Paraglaciecola psychrophila 170: one gene and its partner. The protein of the gene in region 1 interacts with the protein of each later gene in a pairwise test. Links are inferred from orthologs where the notes say so. Each region holds a gene or a part of one and is shown on either strand. Other genes may lie near its edges. The genes, in order: yhbY and rho.

Region 1 (13,038 bases):
AAATTAGATAGAAAGGCTTTATCTCTGAAGAGGCATTAAGTTTAAATCGGTTTGGATAAACCTGCATTAGCCACCTGTAGTCTGTTGCCAATTGCTATATGAGCTGGCAATTTGACGGATAATGCGATTGGCTGCTTCTTGACGCATTTCGTTTTGGATCAAGTCCAACTCACGAGACTTAGCTAACACTGCATCTGGGTCGTCTTGATATTCCCTAGTGACATCGATTTCTATTTCTATCGCATCTTGTGCTGGAAATTGGATTTGATATTTAATGGTATACACCAACTCATATTCTGCTACTTGTCCGGATGAAAAAAGAGACAACAAGCGCCTCTCAAGTTGGTCGGAGCTTAAATACACAATTACATCCACTTGCTCATCGAGTTGACTAGCACTGGCGGTATTATCCCACACATCAATGTTTATACCTTGCAGCTGCTTACCTAATATCCTATGCAGTGGTGTGTTTTTCTGTGCCGCTAGTAATTGCAGTTGTTGAATACCAGTGGGCAGCCCGTAGTCACCACGTAACTTAAAGCCGCATCCTACTATTGTTAAAACAATAGTCAGGATACAAACATTTAAGCATATGCGTTTTAGCACCTTAATTCGCCACTATGTTGAGTAATCTACCCGGAATATAAATGATTTTTCGGATGGTCTTGCCATCTGTATGTTGCTGCACATTTTGTTCGCCTAAGCCTATAGCCTCGACTTGTTCTTTAGTGGCATCTGCAGCGACGGTAATTTTAGCTCTAACTTTCCCGTTGACTTGCAACACTATTAGTTTTTCGTCTTCAACCATTGCGTCAGCGTCAGCAATAGGCCATGGTGCAGTTTCTACTTCATTTTCATGGCCTAAGTCTCGGTACATTACATGACAAATATGAGGTGCAATAGGAGCCAGTAACAAGACTATCGCATCGATACCTTCGCGCATTACTGCTAAGTCTTGGGCAGATATTTTGGGCGCTTTTTGTAAGTGATTGAGCAACTCCATTGTGGCCGCTACAGCGGTGTTAAACGTCTGGCGTCGACCTATATCATCACTGACTTTTTCAATGGTTTTATGCACCAAACGTCTTAGGTTTTTCTGCGGACCAGACAAGTTAGCTTTATTAAGAGTCACTATCTCGCCAGCTTCGACGTGTTCTTGCACTAAGTTCCAAAGACGTTTTACAAACCTGTGTGCACCTTCAACTCCTGAGTCAATCCACTCCAACGTTTGTTCAGGTGGCGCGGCGAACATAGTGAAAACTCGGATGGTATCAGCGCCATATAAATCGATCACTTGCTGTGGATCGATGCCATTGTTTTTCGACTTAGACATTTTGATCATACCGTGATGGATCACTTCCATGCCATCAGACTCAAGTACAGACTTGATGATCCTGCCTTTGTCGTCTTTTTCACTGTTAACGTCAGCAGGGGAAAACCATTCTTTTTGCCTGCTGCATCTTCACGGTAAAAAGAATCTGCTAATACCATACCCTGACATAACAAACGTTTGTAGGGCTCATCAGATTGCACCAAACCTTCATCACGTAAAAGTTTATGAAAAAAGCGTGAGTATAATAGATGTAAAATGGCGTGTTCAATTCCGCCCACATATTGGTCGACTGGTAACCAATAATTAGCCTGTGCAGGATCTAACATGGCTTGGTCGTTTTGTGCGCTGCAATAGCGAGCGTAATACCATGATGATTCCATAAAGGTGTCAAAGGTATCTGTTTCTCTTAAAGCAGGTTGACCGTTAAATTCTGTTTTAGCCCATTCAGGATCGGCTTTAATGGGAGAAATAACCCCATTCATTTGCACATCTTCGGGTAATTCGACGGGTAACTGGTTACTTGGAACAGGTACAGATTCGCCGTTTTCTAAATTCAGCATGGGAATAGGTGTGCCCCAATAACGCTGACGAGACACGCCCCAATCTCTTAAACGATAATTGATTTTCTTTTTGCCTTTACCCTGCTCGCTAAGTGCTTGAGCTATTTTCTCAAAAGCTTCTGCTGAGGTAAGCCCATCAAATTCCCCAGAATTTACCAACAAGCCTTTTTCGGTAAACGCTCCTTGGGTTAGATCACACTCAATGTTATTTTGTGCATCGCCTTGAACAACTTGTTTTATTTCAAGCTCGTATTTAGTGGCAAACTCCCAGTCTCGTTGATCGTGCCCTGGAACTGCCATCACCGCACCTGAGCCGTAACCCATTAATACAAAGTTGGCTACCCAAACTGGCACTTTGTCACCGGTTAAGGGGTGAATGGCGAAATAACCTGTAGCGCAACCTTTCTTCTCCATGGTGGCCATGTCGGCTTCAGCCACTTTAGTGGTTTTGCATTCTTCAATAAAGGCAGCTAAAACAATGTTATTTTTAGCTGCTTCTAATGAAATGGGATGCTGCGCCGCAACGGCAACGTAGGTCACCCCCAATAAAGTGTCAGGACGAGTGGTGTACACATCAAAATTATTGAGCTGAGCAACTGTTTGTTCAAGGGCAAAGGTTATTTCTACACCTTCTGAACGGCCTATCCAGTTTTTTTGCATGGCACGGACTTGCTCAGGCCATTCTTCTAATTGTTCTAAATCGTTAACTAGTTCTTCTGCGTAGTCGGTGATTTTAAGAAACCACTGAGGTATTTCTTTTTGTTCGACTAACGCCCCAGAACGCCAACCACGACCATCAATTACTTGCTCGTTAGCCAGAACCGTATGGTCCACAGGATCCCAGTTAACAGTGGCATTCTTTTTATACACTAAGCCTTTCTCGAACAGACGAGTAAAAAACCATTGCTCCCAGCGGTAATAATCTTTTTTACATGTGGCTATTTCACGGTCCCAGTCGTAACCGAACCCCAATGTTTTTAATTGGGTTTTCATATACTCAATATTAGAATAAGTCCAATTGGCTGGTGCCGTATTATTGTTAAGGGCTGCGTTTTCTGCAGGTAAACCAAATGCATCCCAGCCCATTGGCTGCAGTACATTTTTTCCTAACATTCTTTGATAACGGCTAATCACATCACCAATGGTATAATTGCGAACATGACCCATATGCAAACGGCCACTGGGATAAGGGAACATAGAAAGACAATAGAATTTTTCTTTATCAGCGTCTTCAGTTGCTTTAAAGGTTTGCTGGGTTTCCCAATAGGCTTGAACCTCTTTTTCGATTTCTTGAGGTTGGTACTGTTTTTCGGCCATTAAAAAAGATTTCCGTGAAGAAAGGGATAAGGTCAAAAGACCTTAAACAATGCTATAAAAGTTAGCTACTTAGAATACCTTAGCGCATCCCTTGCTAACAACAGTAAATACGTGATTAATCGAGCTTATTCTGAAGTTTTTAGGTGGATTGAGTGTTTTGGATCCCAAAATATAATTTAAACGATCAGATTAATCCCTAGGATATCTACAATTTGTGTTTTTTTGTATTAAAAATAGTCACTTTTCCATATTCTTTTCGTATCCGTTTGACAGCCTGCTGATTACAGGTTTCACTATTTGGTATATTCCAAAATTGTGGTAATTAAGCCTTTTAATATGCAAAGCAAATATGCCTTACATCTGCAGCAATTGACTGCAAAACCCAGTAGACGCTTAATCAACCAAGCACTACTGGATGATAACGCTTTAAATTCCACTTTTATTGGACAGGATAGAGCGCGTGCAGCTTTGTCTTTTGGTCTGGAAATAGAAGCGCGAGGATACAATCTTTATGTGATGGGTGAACAAGCCACTGGGCGCTTTACATTAGTGCATGAATTTATTGATAAATTCGTACAAAAAACAGTCACGCCTGATGATTGGTGTTATATCAATAATTTTGAAGACGAGCGTGAACCATTTTCCTTAAGATTGATGGCAGGGGAAAGTAAAAAGCTCATCAAAGATATGGAAAATTTAATTGATGAATTATTAGATACCTTTCCAGCAGCATTTGATAATCCCGGTTATCAGCGAAAAAAAGTGGCAATTACCCGAGAGTTTGATCAAGGATATGACAAAGCAATTGATGCTGTTGAAAAACTAGCCCAACAGCAAAATGTGGCCATGTATGAAGATGCTGGCACAATTACCTTTTCGCCTATTGTCGACGGTAACCCGGTTACTGATGCTGAGTTTGCTAAAGCCTCAGATGAACAGAGGCAACACTATTATCAATTGATTGATGAACTTGAAAACAAATTAAGTGAAGCGTTAATTGAATTACCTAAGTGGAAGCGCGCGACTGCGGAAAAACTAAGAAAGCTTAAAAAAGAAACCGCAGAACAGGGTATAAAGCCATTATTAAAAGATTTAGAGCATAAATATTCATCTGACCTGGCTATCTTAAAGTTTTTACGGCAGCTTAAACCACACTTGGTAGAGACAGTGGTTGAAATATTAGCTGACGATAAAAAAGATGACAAGCATGACGAGTTCGAAAAACGCTCTATTTTAGAAGAACAATATTTACCCAATATTATTGTCTCCCATGATTTAAACAGCGGCTCTCCAGTAATATATGAACCTAACCCAACTCATCAAAATCTGTTCGGCCAGGTTGAATACACCAATATTCAAGGTTCGGTTTTTACTAACTACCGGATGATCCGACCCGGTGCCATGCATCGAGCAAATGGTGGATATCTGTTGCTCGATGTAGACAAACTCATTGAGCAACCTTATGCATGGGAAACCCTTAAATTAGCGCTTAAATTTGGGTCGCTTAAAATGGACTTGCCACAACATGATGTAGGAATGGTCAATTCGATTACGCTCAATCCTCAACAAATACCTATAGACGTCAAAGTGGTTTTGTTGGGCTCCCGTGACCTTTATTATACCTTGCAGGATTATGATGATGAATTTTATGAGTTATTTAGAGTATTAGTGGATTTTGACCATGAAATCCCTTTAGATAAAAAAACTTTATTTGATTTTGTTGGCCGCGTGAGAGTACAAGTGAAAGAGTTGGGTTTGCAGAGTATTTCTGCTAAAGCTATGTATCGATTAGTGGAGTACAGCTTGCGTCTTGCAGAACATCAACAGCGTTTGTCTGCTCGTTTTTCAGACGTGATCGAGCTACTCCATGAAGCCGAATATTTTTGCAGGCATCAACAGACCCAAGAACTCGATGTGACTCATATTGAAGCTGCTTTGGCGGCAAAAACTCATCGCACTGGGCGTGTTAGTGAAGCCGTATTAGATGATATTAAACAAGGCCAAATTCTGATTGCAACGCAAGGCATTGACGTGGGGAAAGTGAATGGTCTAACTGTACTGGAAATCGGCGATAGTATGTTTGGAACACCTGCGCGCATTACCTCAACAGTTTACGTTGGCGCTAATGGTGTAGTGGATATTGAGCGCGAAGTCGAACTCGGTCAACCCAGTCACTCTAAGGGGGTGATGTTGTTAACAGGGTATTTGGGACATAAATATGCTCAATTATTTCCATTAACGTTATCAGCAAATATTGCGATTGAGCAGTCTTACGGACACATAGACGGTGATAGTGCTTCATTAGCAGAGTTGGTTGCGTTGATTTCAGCGTTAACTAAAATGCCTGTCCGTCAAGATTTAGCGATCACAGGCTCAATCAATCAATATGGTCAAGTGCAGTCAGTGGGCGGTGTAAATGAGAAAATTGAAGGCTTCTTTAAACTTTGCCAACATCGCGGCTTAACGGGTAAGCAAGGAGTCATTATTCCTAAGTCTAATCAAGTCAATCTTATGCTTGATAAGGAAGTATTGGCGGCTGTAAAAGCACAGAAATTCCATATTTGTGTGGTTGAAACTGTTGATGATGCGCTGGAGTTGTTGATGAATAAAGTTGCGGGTGTGCATAATACCAAGGGACGATATCCCAAAGGTTCAGTTAACTATATGGCGGTTTCAAGTTTACTTAATATTGCCAATATAGTATCGGGCGCAGATGATGATTAGTTGAAATAGCAAGATCAAAGGTCAACAGAGAAAGTTTATTCTGATAGGATCTCGATTCTATTAATTCAAATTTATAAGTTATTATTATGCAAATATCGAAGGGCACCGTTGTCCTGTTTCACTATCGGATCAAAGATTTAGACGGTAAAGAATTAGAGTCAAATTTTGCTGAGCAGGCCGTTGCTTACTTACATGGCTATAATAATATGATGCCGGGTGTCGAAAAGTCCCTAGAGTCTATGTCAAAAGGAGACTTGCTTGAAGCTGAATTAGAAGCAGACGAAACCTATGGTGAAATTCAAGCCGATAGCGAACAACGTATACCGGTTAAACATTTGCTTAGCGCAGAAAAAAACCAAAATGGAAAGCAGGAATGACAGCTGTAGTCAACTCAGAGCAAGGCCAGCGAGAGGTCACGATTATCAAAGTGGGTAAATTTATGGTTACTATAGATACCAACCATCCATTGGCGGGCAAAACCTTACAATTTGAATTGCAAGTTGAAGATGTGCGTGCAGCAACCGATGAAGAAATAGAGCATGGTCATGCTCATGGCGCTGGAGGACATCATCATTAATTAACTAGAGAAAACTGGGCTATACTTCAAAAATAAAGAACCAAGTTTACTATCTAATGATTGTCTAAATCTTTAAAGAAAAGTCGATGTCTGTCGAGCTAGACATTAATTTGCTAGATTCAAAACCGCAAACAGATAAATCAGAAACACCGAAGCTTATGGTCAATGGAATGTTGACAAGTTGCTAAGGTATACAATTTTTAAATCGATTTGCGGTATTCTTTAGTTATATTCAACTTAGCTACAATTAGCATTTAACTGCTTATATAACTTAAACTGATAAACATTTTTAGAAATTTGTTATTTTTATCTTCAAAAAGTCAAAAGTAGAGCGGATATCCATTCCTAGATCTACTCTAACGCTTGGGTAATTCTATTTTTTTGTCAGCGCTTTGTTTAAATAAAACTAAAACGTGTCCAATCGATTGTAATTTTATTGCACCTGTTTCTCTAATAATGGCATCCATTATTAGAGCTTTTTCTTCCTTATCATCCGTTGGGATTTTAATTTTGATTAATTCGTGGTGGTTGATAGCTCCTTCTATTTCCGCCAAAACGCCCTCCGTAAGGCCGTTATTGCCTAACTGGACAACTGGTTTTAAAGAATGGGCAAGGCCCTTGAGATGCTGTATTTGTTTGTTTGATAAAGTCATTTATTAGTTTTTCTTACAAATTTATTAAAGATGGATGGTTGAAAAGGGCTATTCTAGCGCCATCTCCCATTTAATCCAAATTTGAATACAGTGTTTTTGACAGGTCGATGAGTAAAAATAAACAATCTGTTAGTAGCCAGCGTTGGTTGAAAGAACATTTTGATGACAAATTTGTGCAAAAAGCACAAAAACAAGGTCTGAGATCTAGAGCTGGATTTAAGATAGAAGAAATTCAACAAAAAGATGGTTTAATTAAACCCTCCATGACAGTGGTTGATTTAGGTGCCGCTCCGGGAGGCTGGTCACAATACGTGACTAAAGTGGTGGGTGAAGATGGCTTGGTTATAGCTTGTGACATTTTACCTATGGACCCTTTGGCTGGTGTGTCATTTCTCCAAGGTGACTTTCGTGAAGAAAATGTTTTAAATGAATTACTGAACAAAATAGGTGGCAAAAACGTAGATATTGTAATGTCTGATATGGCACCAAACATGAGTGGCAACGATGCAATAGATCAAGCTAAATCAATGTACCTAGGAGAATTAGCTTTAGCTATGTGTCACCAAGTTTTGAAGAAAGATGGAAGTTTTGTAATCAAAGTATTTATGGGGGAGGGGTTTGAGCCATTTATGAAAGAATTACAAAAAGCTTTTAAAAAGGTAAAAACTCGTAAGCCTGAATCATCCCGAGCTCGCTCCAGAGAGGTTTATCTTGTGGCGACAGGGTACAAATTATAGTAGTCTCAACGTCACTTGGTAACAAGGCGCGAGACGCAATTCAAAGAGTCATACAGACTCTAGCAACAACAGAGGTTTAACAACTTGAGCGACATGGACAAAAAATTTAATCTTATGGCTGGTTATCGCTGTCGTATTGATGTCGGTTTTCCAAAATTTTTCAGGCACTGAATCTAAATCAACCAATACGGATTACACGTTATTCTTGCGCGATGTAAGCAACGGTGTAGTTAGCAGTGCCACTATCGACAGAAACACAGGGCAGATTAATGGTGTGAAACGTAATGGTGAATCTTTTACTACCATTATTCCTTATACTGACCTTGCGTTGATGGATGAGTTGATTGAAAACAATGTAGCAGTTTTTGGTAAAGAGCCCGAGGAGTCGTCTCTTTTAACCTCGATATTCATATCGTGGTTTCCAATGTTATTGCTGATCGGTGTGTGGATATTCTTTATGCGCCAGATGCAAGGCGGTGGAGGCGGTAAAGGTGCGATGTCTTTTGGTAAAAGCAAAGCACGCCTATTAGGCGAAGATCAAATTAAGACAACTTTTGCTGATGTGGCAGGGTGTGATGAAGCTAAAGAAGACGTGTCTGAATTAGTCGATTTCCTTAGTGATCCAACTAAATTCCAAAAGTTAGGCGGTAGGATCCCAACAGGTATTCTAATGGTTGGTCCTCCTGGAACGGGTAAAACGTTGCTGGCAAAAGCAATAGCCGGTGAAGCAAAAGTTCCATTCTTTACTATCTCAGGTTCTGACTTCGTAGAAATGTTTGTCGGTGTAGGTGCATCTCGTGTGCGTGACATGTTTGAACAAGCTAAAAAATCAGCTCCTTGCATTATTTTTATCGATGAAATTGATGCAGTAGGGCGAAAACGTGGTGCCGGTGTAGGTGGCGGTCACGATGAAAGAGAACAAACACTTAACCAAATGTTAGTTGAGATGGATGGTTTTGAGGGTAATGAAGGTATTATAGTTATTGCCGCAACTAACCGTCCAGACGTACTTGACCCAGCCTTACTAAGACCAGGTCGTTTTGACCGTCAAGTGACTGTTGGTTTACCAGATATTCGTGGACGTGAACAAATACTTAAGGTACATATGCGTAAGGTGCCATTAGGCGACAACGTCGAAGCTAGCTTAATTGCTCGTGGTACACCTGGGTTTTCTGGTGCTGATTTGGCCAACTTGGTCAACGAGGCCGCTTTGTTTGCAGCTCGAACAGGCAAGAAAGTAGTAGCTATGGATGAATTTGATAAAGCCAAAGATAAAATCATGATGGGCTCTGAACGTAAGGGCATGGTTATGTCAGAGGCAGAAAAAACCAATACTGCATATCATGAAGCAGGTCACGCTATTGTAGGCCGCATGGTACCAGAGCATGATCCAGTATATAAAGTATCGATTATACCTCGTGGCAGAGCATTAGGTGTGACGATGTATCTTCCAGAGCAGGACAGATACAGTCATAGCAAGCAACACCTTGAAAGCATGATATCTAGCTTGTTCGGTGGGCGAATTGCAGAAACCATTACCTTAGGTGAAGATGGGGTCACCACTGGCGCATCAAATGATATTGAACGTGCTACTGATATTGCTCGTAAAATGGTAACTCAGTGGGGGTTATCTTCGAAAATGGGTCCTATGCTTTATGCTGAAGAAGAAGGTGAAGTTTTTCTTGGCAATACCATGTCCAAGTCTAAGAACATGTCTGATGACACCGCTCGAGCAATTGATGCTGAGATTAAATCGATAATCGATCGTAACTACGAGCGTGCTGAAAAAATTCTCAACGAAAACCGAGATGTTTTGGAAACAATGAAAGATTGTTTGATGAAATACGAAACTATTGACGCAAAACAAATTGATGATTTAATGGCAAGAATAGAACCACGCCCCCCAGCAGATTGGGTACGTGATAACAAAGATGATAATGATAAACCTTCTGGCGGAGCCCCTGTGGCTGATGCGGATAAGAAAGATAACAAGCCAGTTCAACCTAATATAGGTAATCCTGGCGACGCAACTAACTAAGATTGTTGGATGTGCTCAAAACGCTTTGTTGATTCTTCAGCAGAGCGTTTTTTTTATACAAAATATATTTATATTGAGCGTTTATGCAGTTTAAAGATAAGTTTTTAGATTTATCTTCACCTAGGGTGATGGGGATATTAAACGTCACACCGGATTCATTTTCCGATGGTGGCGCCTTCAATATACTCGACAACGGTTTAGTTCAAGCGGAATTGATGATAAGTGAAGGTGCTGACATTATTGATATCGGTGGGGAGTCTACCAGACCAGGTGCACAAGCTGTTTCAGTGCAACAAGAGCTTGACCGTGTTATCCCCGTGATTGAGTCAATGTATCAACGTTTTGATACCATTATCTCCATAGATACTAGTAAAGCCAAAGTGATGACCGAAGCAGTTAATGCCGGTGCTAGCTTAATTAACGATGTTCGTGCACTTCAAGAAAACGGTTCTTTAGTTGCTGCTGTTGAAGCTAATGTGCCTGTATGCCTAATGCATATGCAAGGGCAACCAAGAGCGATGCAACAAAGCCCTCAATATGATGATGTTGTCAAGGACGTGATGACATTTTTACAAGAGCGAATTTCTGTATGCTGTGATGCTGGCATAAATGCAGATCAAATTATTGTTGATCCAGGTTTTGGTTTTGGTAAGTCACTTGAACACAATTATAAAATATTAGCCAATCTTGAAGCGTTTCATCAATTAAATGCACCTATTCTGGCAGGAATGTCGCGTAAATCGATGATTGGGAACTTGTTAAATCGACAAATAGAGCAACGTTTAGCCGGAAATATTGCAGTTGCCACAGTGGCTGCTCAAAAGGGTGCGCAAATAATTAGAGTTCATGATGTTAAAGAGACAGTAGATGCTGTTAAAATAATAAATATGATTAACGCTTGCAGGAATAATAATGAGCGATAGAAAATATTTTGGTACCGATGGTATCCGTGGAAAAGTCGGTGAAAACATCATCAATCCAGAATTTGTAATGAAATTGGGTTGGGCTGCAGGTAAAGTTTTAGCTGGCCATGGCACTAATAAAGTGCTGATTGGTAAAGATACTCGCATTTCAGGTTATATGTTGGAGTCTGCATTAGAAGCAGGATTGTCAGCAGCAGGTATTAATATCGGATTGCTTGGACCTATGCCCACTCCGGCTATTGCTTATTTAACAAAAACATTTCGGTCTGAGGCTGGCATAGTTATCAGTGCCTCGCATAATCCGTATTACGACAATGGTATCAAGTTTTTTTCTGCTGATGGTATGAAGTTAGATGACGCAATTGAGATGGCCATAGAAGAACAAATGGACAAACCCATGAAGTGTGTTGCTTCAGATAAATTGGGTAAAGCTGTGCGCATTAGTGATGCTGCGGGTCGTTATATTGAATTTTGTAAAGGCAATTTCCCTTCTACATTGTCACTCAAAGGTCTAAAAATAGTAGTTGATTGTGCCAATGGTGCTACTTATCACATTGCACCCAATGTTCTCAGTGAATTAGGCGCAGAAGTTATAGAAATTGGGACTGAACCCGACGGTTTGAACATCAACCGCAAAGTAGGCGCAACGTCTATGAAAGCGGTAACTGAAAGTGTTATCAAAAATAAAGCTGATTTAGGTTTTGCTCTGGATGGTGACGGGGACCGCCTGATGTTAGTTGATCACAAAGGTAACGTGATAGATGGTGACCAAATTGTGTATATCATCGCTAGAGACGCACTTAAAAATCGGCGTTTAATAGGCGGGGTAGTTGGCACTGTAATGAGTAACTTAGGCTTGGAAGTGGCACTCGGCACTCTAGGTGTGCCATTTTTGCGAAGTAAAGTGGGTGACCGATACGTAATGGAATTACTTAAGAAAAAAGGGTGGTCAATTGGAGGTGAGGGTTCTGGTCATGTGTTAAATTTGGCTGCAGCGTCTACTGGAGATGGAATTGTAGCTGGGCTACAAGTTTTGGCAGCTATGTTACACGCGGACATGACCTTGAATGAATTGAGTCGTGGTATGATTAAATATCCTCAGACGCTGATTAATGTGAGGTTTTGTGAGGGCACTAAACCACTAGAAGAAAAAAGTGTCAAACAAGCGGTGATAGAGGCAGAGAAAAACTTGCGCGATAGAGGCCGGGTATTGTTACGTAAAAGTGGAACTGAACCTCTTGTTAGAGTGATGGTAGAAGCGAATGATGCGCAGGATTCCAGTACTTGGGCTGAACATATTGCTGATGCTGTGCGTAAAATAAGCGATTAGTAAGGTTTACAGAGTATTAATAGGTTCAGGCACTTGTATATTGTCACTGGGTTAGTTAACATCTCGCGCGCTTTTTTATTGGTGTTACATGTGGGATGACGGAGCATAACGTGGAATCAAATAGTCGAAGACAGTTAGTCGCTGGTAATTGGAAGATGAATGGCGATAAAGCTCTGGTTGATAAAGTGCAGAAGCAATTTGCTGCGGCCACTCTTAATAATATGGATGTGGTGATCTGTCCCCCCTTTCCATACTTGGGGCTTTTTGATGGTAAAGTGAAATTAGGTTCTCAAAATATTAGCCAATTTGAATCTGGCGCGCACACAGGTGAAGTGTCTGTTGCCATGCTTAAAGAGTTCAATTGCCAATATGTTATTGTTGGGCATTCGGAACGTCGTGCGGACAATAACGAATCTAGCAGCTTAGTTGCGTTAAAAGTTGAACAGGTATTAAATGCCTATTTAACCCCTATTTTATGTGTTGGCGAACCTGAAGATGTGCGAGACGATGGCACATTGTTCGATTACATCGCTGCGCAGTTAGACACAGTGCTGCTTAAAGTTGGCATAAGCCAATTCGCTGATATCGTTTTAGCTTATGAACCTATATGGGCAATCGGTACTGGTAAAACTGCAAGTCCGGCGCAAGCGCAAGAAGTGCATGCATTTATTCGCGGGCATCTAGCAAAACAAGATAACAACATTGCGGCCAATATAGTTATTTTATATGGCGGCAGTGTTAAAGGTAACAATGCCCAAGAGCTATTTTCTCAGGCAGATGTAGATGGCGGTTTGATTGGCGGTGCCAGTCTAAATCCAGAAGATTTTTTAAGTATTTGCCAAGCGG
Region 2 (5,784 bases), 3.2 Mb from region 1 along the record:
GGTTGAAATTAGCCTCAGACAGCGCATCTACAACTTGCTGATGAATGGGTAAATCTGAAAATTTTGTATCGGTTAAATGTGTAGTTGGCATAGCTTATAGCTTATCATTGCTTGCATTAAAAACTAGTTTCTATATAACAATCACAACTGCGTTGAGTCATCTCAGCGAGAGAGAAAATTACGGAGAAAAGTATGAGCGACAAAATTATCCAGTTATCAGATGATAGTTTCGAGGCAGATGTTATCAATGCAGCTGGTCCTGTGTTAGTTGATTTTTGGGCAGAATGGTGTGGTCCATGTAAAATGATCGCACCAATACTGCATGAAGTGGCTGACGAATTCGACGGCAAAGTAACAGTTGGTAAGCTGAATGTCGATGAAAATAACGAAACTCCGCCTAAGTATGGCATAAGAGGTATACCTACATTACTCTTATTTAAAGGTGGTAATGTAGCGGCCACTAAAGTGGGTGCATTGTCAAAAGCTCAACTTTTAGAGTTTTTGAACGAAAACATTTAATATTTGTTACTACAAAATATAAATATATAAGCTCAGCTTTGGCTGAGCTTTTTTGTGAATGACTAGTCCCCACCATGCCCGTAGAGCCTGTTACTACTGCAAACAAATTGTTACTTTGCGTTTTAATGGATGGCCCTTATTTTAATAGCGGGGATGTAGAATGATGTTAAATTGGCTGACAAACAGACAATTCACTGGACGCGGGAATTATTAGGTGCTAACTTTTATCTTGTTCATACCTGAACACACCCACACTTCGCTCAAATCAGAGATATACATAAGTAAAACCTTTGAATCAATCAAACTGGCTTTTAAGAGAAGCTTCTAGCATAAAGACCTACCAATTATGAATCTTACCGAACTCAAGAATAAACCGATCAGTGAACTGGTTAGCCTAGCCGAAGAAATGAAGCTAGAAAACATGGCTCGCGCTCGCAAACAAGACATTATTTTTTCTATCCTAAAATCTCACGCTAAAAGCGGTGAAGACATTTTTGGTGATGGCGTACTAGAAATTCTTCAAGATGGTTTTGGATTTTTGCGTTCCAACGACTCTTCATACTTGGCAGGCCCAGACGACATTTATGTCTCGCCTAGTCAAATCAGACGCTTCAACTTGCGAACTGGCGATACGATTTCAGGCAAAATACGCCCACCAAAAGACACCGAGCGTTACTTCGCATTATTGAAAATAAGTGAAGTCAATTATGATCGCCCTGAAAATGCACGTAATAAAATATTATTCGAAAATTTAACACCACTTCACGCTAACGAACGCTTAATCATGGAACGTGGCAATGGTAGTAGCGAAGATATCACTGCACGGGTTTTAGACCTAGCAGCTCCAATTGGCCGCGGCCAACGTGGTTTGATAGTCGCACCACCTAAAGCAGGTAAAACATTACTGCTACAAAACATCGCCCAATCTATTGCCGCTAACCATCCAGAATGTTTGTTGATGGTATTATTAATTGATGAACGACCAGAAGAAGTGACTGAAATGCAGCGCTTAGTTCGGGGTGAAGTTATTGCATCTACTTTTGACGAACCAGCGAGTCGCCACGTACAAGTGGCTGAAATGGTAATCGAAAAAGCCAAACGTTTAGTCGAACACAAAAAAGACGTGGTCATTTTGCTAGACTCAATCACACGTTTAGCGCGAGCTTACAACACAGTTATACCTTCATCAGGCAAAGTATTAACCGGTGGTGTGGATGCCAACGCATTGCACAAACCTAAACGTTTCTTTGGTGCTGCGCGTAACATCGAAGAAGGCGGCAGCTTAACAATCATTGCCACAGCATTGATTGATACTGGTTCTAAGATGGATGAAGTTATCTACGAAGAATTTAAAGGTACGGGTAATATGGAATTGCACCTGAACCGTAAAATTGCTGAGAAACGTGTATTTCCAGCTATCGACTACAATCGTTCAGGTACTCGTCGAGAAGAGTTATTAACCACACCAGACGAATTACAAAAGATGTGGATATTACGCAAAATAGTACATGAAATGTCTGAGATAGATGCCATGGAATTTCTTATTGGTAAGTTGTCTATGACGAAAACTAACAACGAATTCTTCACTGCAATGCGTAAACAAAGAAGCTAAGCTTTTTGTAAAAGCCTCTTATAAAGTAATAAAGTCCGCCTCAGGAAACTGCAAGCGGATTTTTTACGGTTCAAATCTCCACACCTAACTTTGCTTAACATTTGACAAGCTGATGCGCTTTCAACATATTAGATAGCCACCCACTTAAAGTCGATCATTAATGAAACAGCTTATACCCGTCTTATTTCTACTATTAATTTTCACACCCAAAATAACTGCGGCTTCTAACATTGAAGAAATGGTTAATGATATTGAAGCAAAGGTTATTAAATGGCGTCATCATCTACACCAACATCCAGAATTATCTAACCGTGAGTTTGAAACGGCAAAATATATTACTAAACACCTTAAGAGCCTTGGATTAGAAGTACAGACTGGTGTCGCTATAACAGGAGTGGTAGCGGTACTTGATAGTGGCAAACCAGGGCCAGTGATTGCACTACGTGCGGATATAGATGGACTTCCTGTACTTGAGCAAAATGATTTACCTTGGAAGTCGACCCAGCGTGGTGAACTTGAAGGTAATGATGTACCAGTCATGCACGCCTGTGGCCACGATACTCATGTTGCCATGTTAATGGGTGCCGCGGAGATATTAGTTAAAATAAAGAATCAGCTAAAGGGTAAAGTGAAATTTATATTTCAACCCGCAGAAGAAGGTGCACCTAGAGGTGAAAAAGGGGGTGCTGAACTGATGATTGCAGAGGGAGTGCTCAAGAATCCCGCAGTAGATGTGATTTTTGGACTGCATATTAGTTCTGATACCGACGTAGGCAAAATACGTTATAAAGAAGGCGGCACTATGGCTGCAGTTGACCCGTTTAAAATAGTCATAAAAGGCAAACAAGCACATGGGGCTTACCCTTGGTTGAGTGTGGACCCTATCACTACAGCTGCACAAATCATTATGAGCTTGCAAACCATAGTCAGCCGAGAAATTAAACTCATTGATGAAGCAGCGGTCGTCACCATAGGCTCTATTCATGGCGGCAACCGCTCTAACATTATCCCTAGTGAGGTTGAATTAGTGGGCACCATTCGTACATTGAACAAAGCGGCACGTGACCATATGTACGAAGCGCTACCTAGAAAGGTTAAAGGTATTGCTGACAGCATGCGCGCCGAAGTCGAAGTAACGTTGCCTTTGGATTACTCCTACCCCATCACCTATAACGATCCTGCACTAACTGAAAAAATGGTGCCCACACTGATAAGAAGTGCTGGTGCCGACAATGTTATTTACAGTAAACCTGTAACTGGCGCTGAAGATTTTTCGTTTTTTCAAGAAAAAATACCGGGATTATATATGTGGATTGGTGGTAAACCCTTGGATGTGCCAGCAGACCAAGCCCCAGCTCATCACACCCCAGAGTTTTTATGTTGACGATTCAGGTATGAAAACAGGCGTGAAATTACTCACAGACTTAACCTTGGATTACATGAAAATGCATTAAAATACGTATGAATGACACCGCTGATTGGGGTGGTTTCTATGCTGATTGCGATGAGCTATAATATGTGTCCAAAAATTTTGGAGGGATTGTTTCCCCTCATATCATAAAATGTGATTTAAGAGAGAAAGTTATGCCAAACGTGGCAATAGTAATGGGTTCCAAGTCTGATTGGCCCACCATGCAAAAAGCAGCGCTCATGTTAGAAAAACTTGGCGTAAGTTATACAGCCGAAGTTATCTCTGCTCACAGGACCCCAAATTCTCTTTCAGAATTTGCCGAGCAAGCTGCTTCTAAAGGTTATCAAGTCATTATTGGTGGAGCCGGTGGTGCAGCACATTTACCCGGTATGATCGCGGCACATACACATTTACCCGTATTTGGTGTACCTGTGCGCTCAAGCCAATTGAACGGTATTGACTCTTTACTCTCCATCGTGCAAATGCCCAAAGGCGTTGCAGTAGGCACATTAGCAATTGGTGAAGCCGGTGCAGCCAATGCTGGATTGTTAGCAGCGCAGGTAGTCGGCCTACAAAATCCAGAGGTACAACAAGCCATTATAAATTTTAGAGCCGAGCAAACAGCTACTGTGTTGGCACAAGACGAATTGGTCCTTCCCTCTTTATGATAAAATTAACGTGAGACTGTATAAATGAGCATATTAGTTCTTGGATCAGGCCAATTGGCTAGAATGATGGCTTTGTCTGGCTATCCGCTTGGAATAAGTGTTCAGGCAGTTGATGTAGTGGATAATAAGATTGTTGATCCTGTTACTAAGCATATTATCAACAACTCACTGGACAGGGTGATTGAGGAAGTCAATGCGATCACGGTAGAATTTGAAAGTATCCCTGAGGACCTGCTCGAGTTAGTCCATGGTAGCGGCAAACTCAAACCTAGCGTAGAGGCAATCCTAACTGGTGCTGATAGAGTAAGAGAGAAAAAATTACTCGAAAAGCTGGAGATTGCCAACTGCCCATTTGAAATCGTCACCGATGTCGAAGAATTAGATGCGGCAGTCGATAAGCTTGGTGAAAAATTAATCATCAAAGCAAGCAGAGATGGCTATGATGGATACGGTCAATGGCGTTTACAAAACCAAAGCGACTTACCTGAACTTAAGCTAAAACTATCAAAATTGAACTTGCACAAAGTGCCTTTAATAGTTGAGAAAATGCTCAACTTTGATCGAGAGCTTTCACTGGTTGCAGTACGCAGCAGTAAAGGTGATATTGCCTATTATCCACTTGCCGAAAACTTGCACTACCAAGGCCAATTACATGTCTCTATTGCACCTGCCCCGAAAGTTGACGAAGCACTCAGTCAACAAGCACAAGAAATCTTTAATAAACTAGCAGAATCCTTAGATTACGTAGGTGTATTGGCGGTAGAATTTTTCCAAATTGGCGAACAATTGCTAGTCAATGAAATTGCCCCACGAGTACATAACTCAGGACATTGGACCATGCAAGGCTCAGACACCTGCCAGTTTGAGAATCATCTAAGAGCTGTAAGAGGATTACCTTTAGGTTCAACTAAAGTGACCTCACCCACTGCAATGATCAATATCATAGGTTGCAAAGATTTTGCCCGCGATATGCTTAGCATTCCAGGCTGTCATTTACATTGGTATGGCAAAACACCACGGAAAAAACGCAAGATGGGACACTTTAATTTATGTGCCGACAATTATGCTGAGCTTGGTAACACGATGTTAGCTTTGGCCGAATACGTGCCAATAGAATACTTCCCGATGCTTAAAGATGAAGCAGCCCGATTGCTGAAACTTTAAGCATCTGATTAGAATTTTATGGTATTTGATTGACATCATATAAATTGTGAATACAATGGCGCTCGCTTTAGGGATTAGCTGCTACAAAGTAGTTTATCAACAACCCAAAAGTAGTGTCACCCAGAAAGATTTATCCTGTGTGCCGACTTAGCTCAGTTGGTAGAGCAACTGACTTGTAATCAGTAGGTCACCAGTTCGACTCCGGTAGTCGGCACCATTCTTTCCTTCAAATATCTTCAAACGGACTTGTAATCAGTAGCTAAGCTTCATAGCAGTTCGACTCCGGTAGTCGGCACCATTCTTTTCTTCAAATATTTTCAAACGGACTTGCAATCAGTAGCTAAGCTTCATAGCAGTTCGAATCCGGTAGTCGGCACCATTTTGTCGTAAAAATTCATCGAAACAAAACG

The links.
Region 2: the proteins of yhbY (region 1) and rho interact in binary tests that used the Escherichia coli proteins (3 or more experiments, as listed by UniProt). The link is inferred for Paraglaciecola psychrophila 170 from one-to-one orthologs.

Annotation. Positions count from the first base shown.
Region 1 is NC_020514.1:3,321,694-3,334,731, reverse strand. What follows is about bases 5,517-8,228. They hold yhbY (ribosome assembly RNA-binding protein YhbY), read right to left. Parts: upstream 7,165-8,228; coding sequence 6,868-7,164; downstream 5,517-6,867. Other genes in these bases: ftsH (ATP-dependent zinc metalloprotease FtsH), read left to right, coding at 8,041-8,228; rlmE (23S rRNA (uridine(2552)-2'-O)-methyltransferase RlmE), read left to right, coding at 7,272-7,901; C427_RS14500 (Lon protease family protein), read left to right, coding at 5,517-5,934. Outside these bases: holA (DNA polymerase III subunit delta), read right to left, coding at 1-67; C427_RS14510 (LPS-assembly lipoprotein LptE), read right to left, coding at 67-606; more of C427_RS14500, read left to right, coding at 3,547-5,516; more of ftsH, read left to right, coding at 8,229-9,939; folP (dihydropteroate synthase), read left to right, coding at 10,023-10,862; glmM (phosphoglucosamine mutase), read left to right, coding at 10,852-12,192; tpiA (triose-phosphate isomerase), read left to right, coding at 12,303-13,038.
Region 2 is NC_020514.1:142,546-148,329, reverse strand. Bases 1-2,998 are described here. They hold rho (transcription termination factor Rho), read left to right. Parts: upstream 1-865; coding sequence 866-2,131; downstream 2,132-2,998. Other genes in these bases: trxA (thioredoxin TrxA), read left to right, coding at 193-519; rhlB (ATP-dependent RNA helicase RhlB), read right to left, coding at 1-91. In the rest of the region: purE (5-(carboxyamino)imidazole ribonucleotide mutase), read left to right, coding at 3,716-4,210; C427_RS00685 (5-(carboxyamino)imidazole ribonucleotide synthase), read left to right, coding at 4,235-5,374. UniProt on the Escherichia coli protein: Facilitates transcription termination by a mechanism that involves Rho binding to the nascent RNA, activation of Rho's RNA-dependent ATPase activity, and release of the mRNA from the DNA template.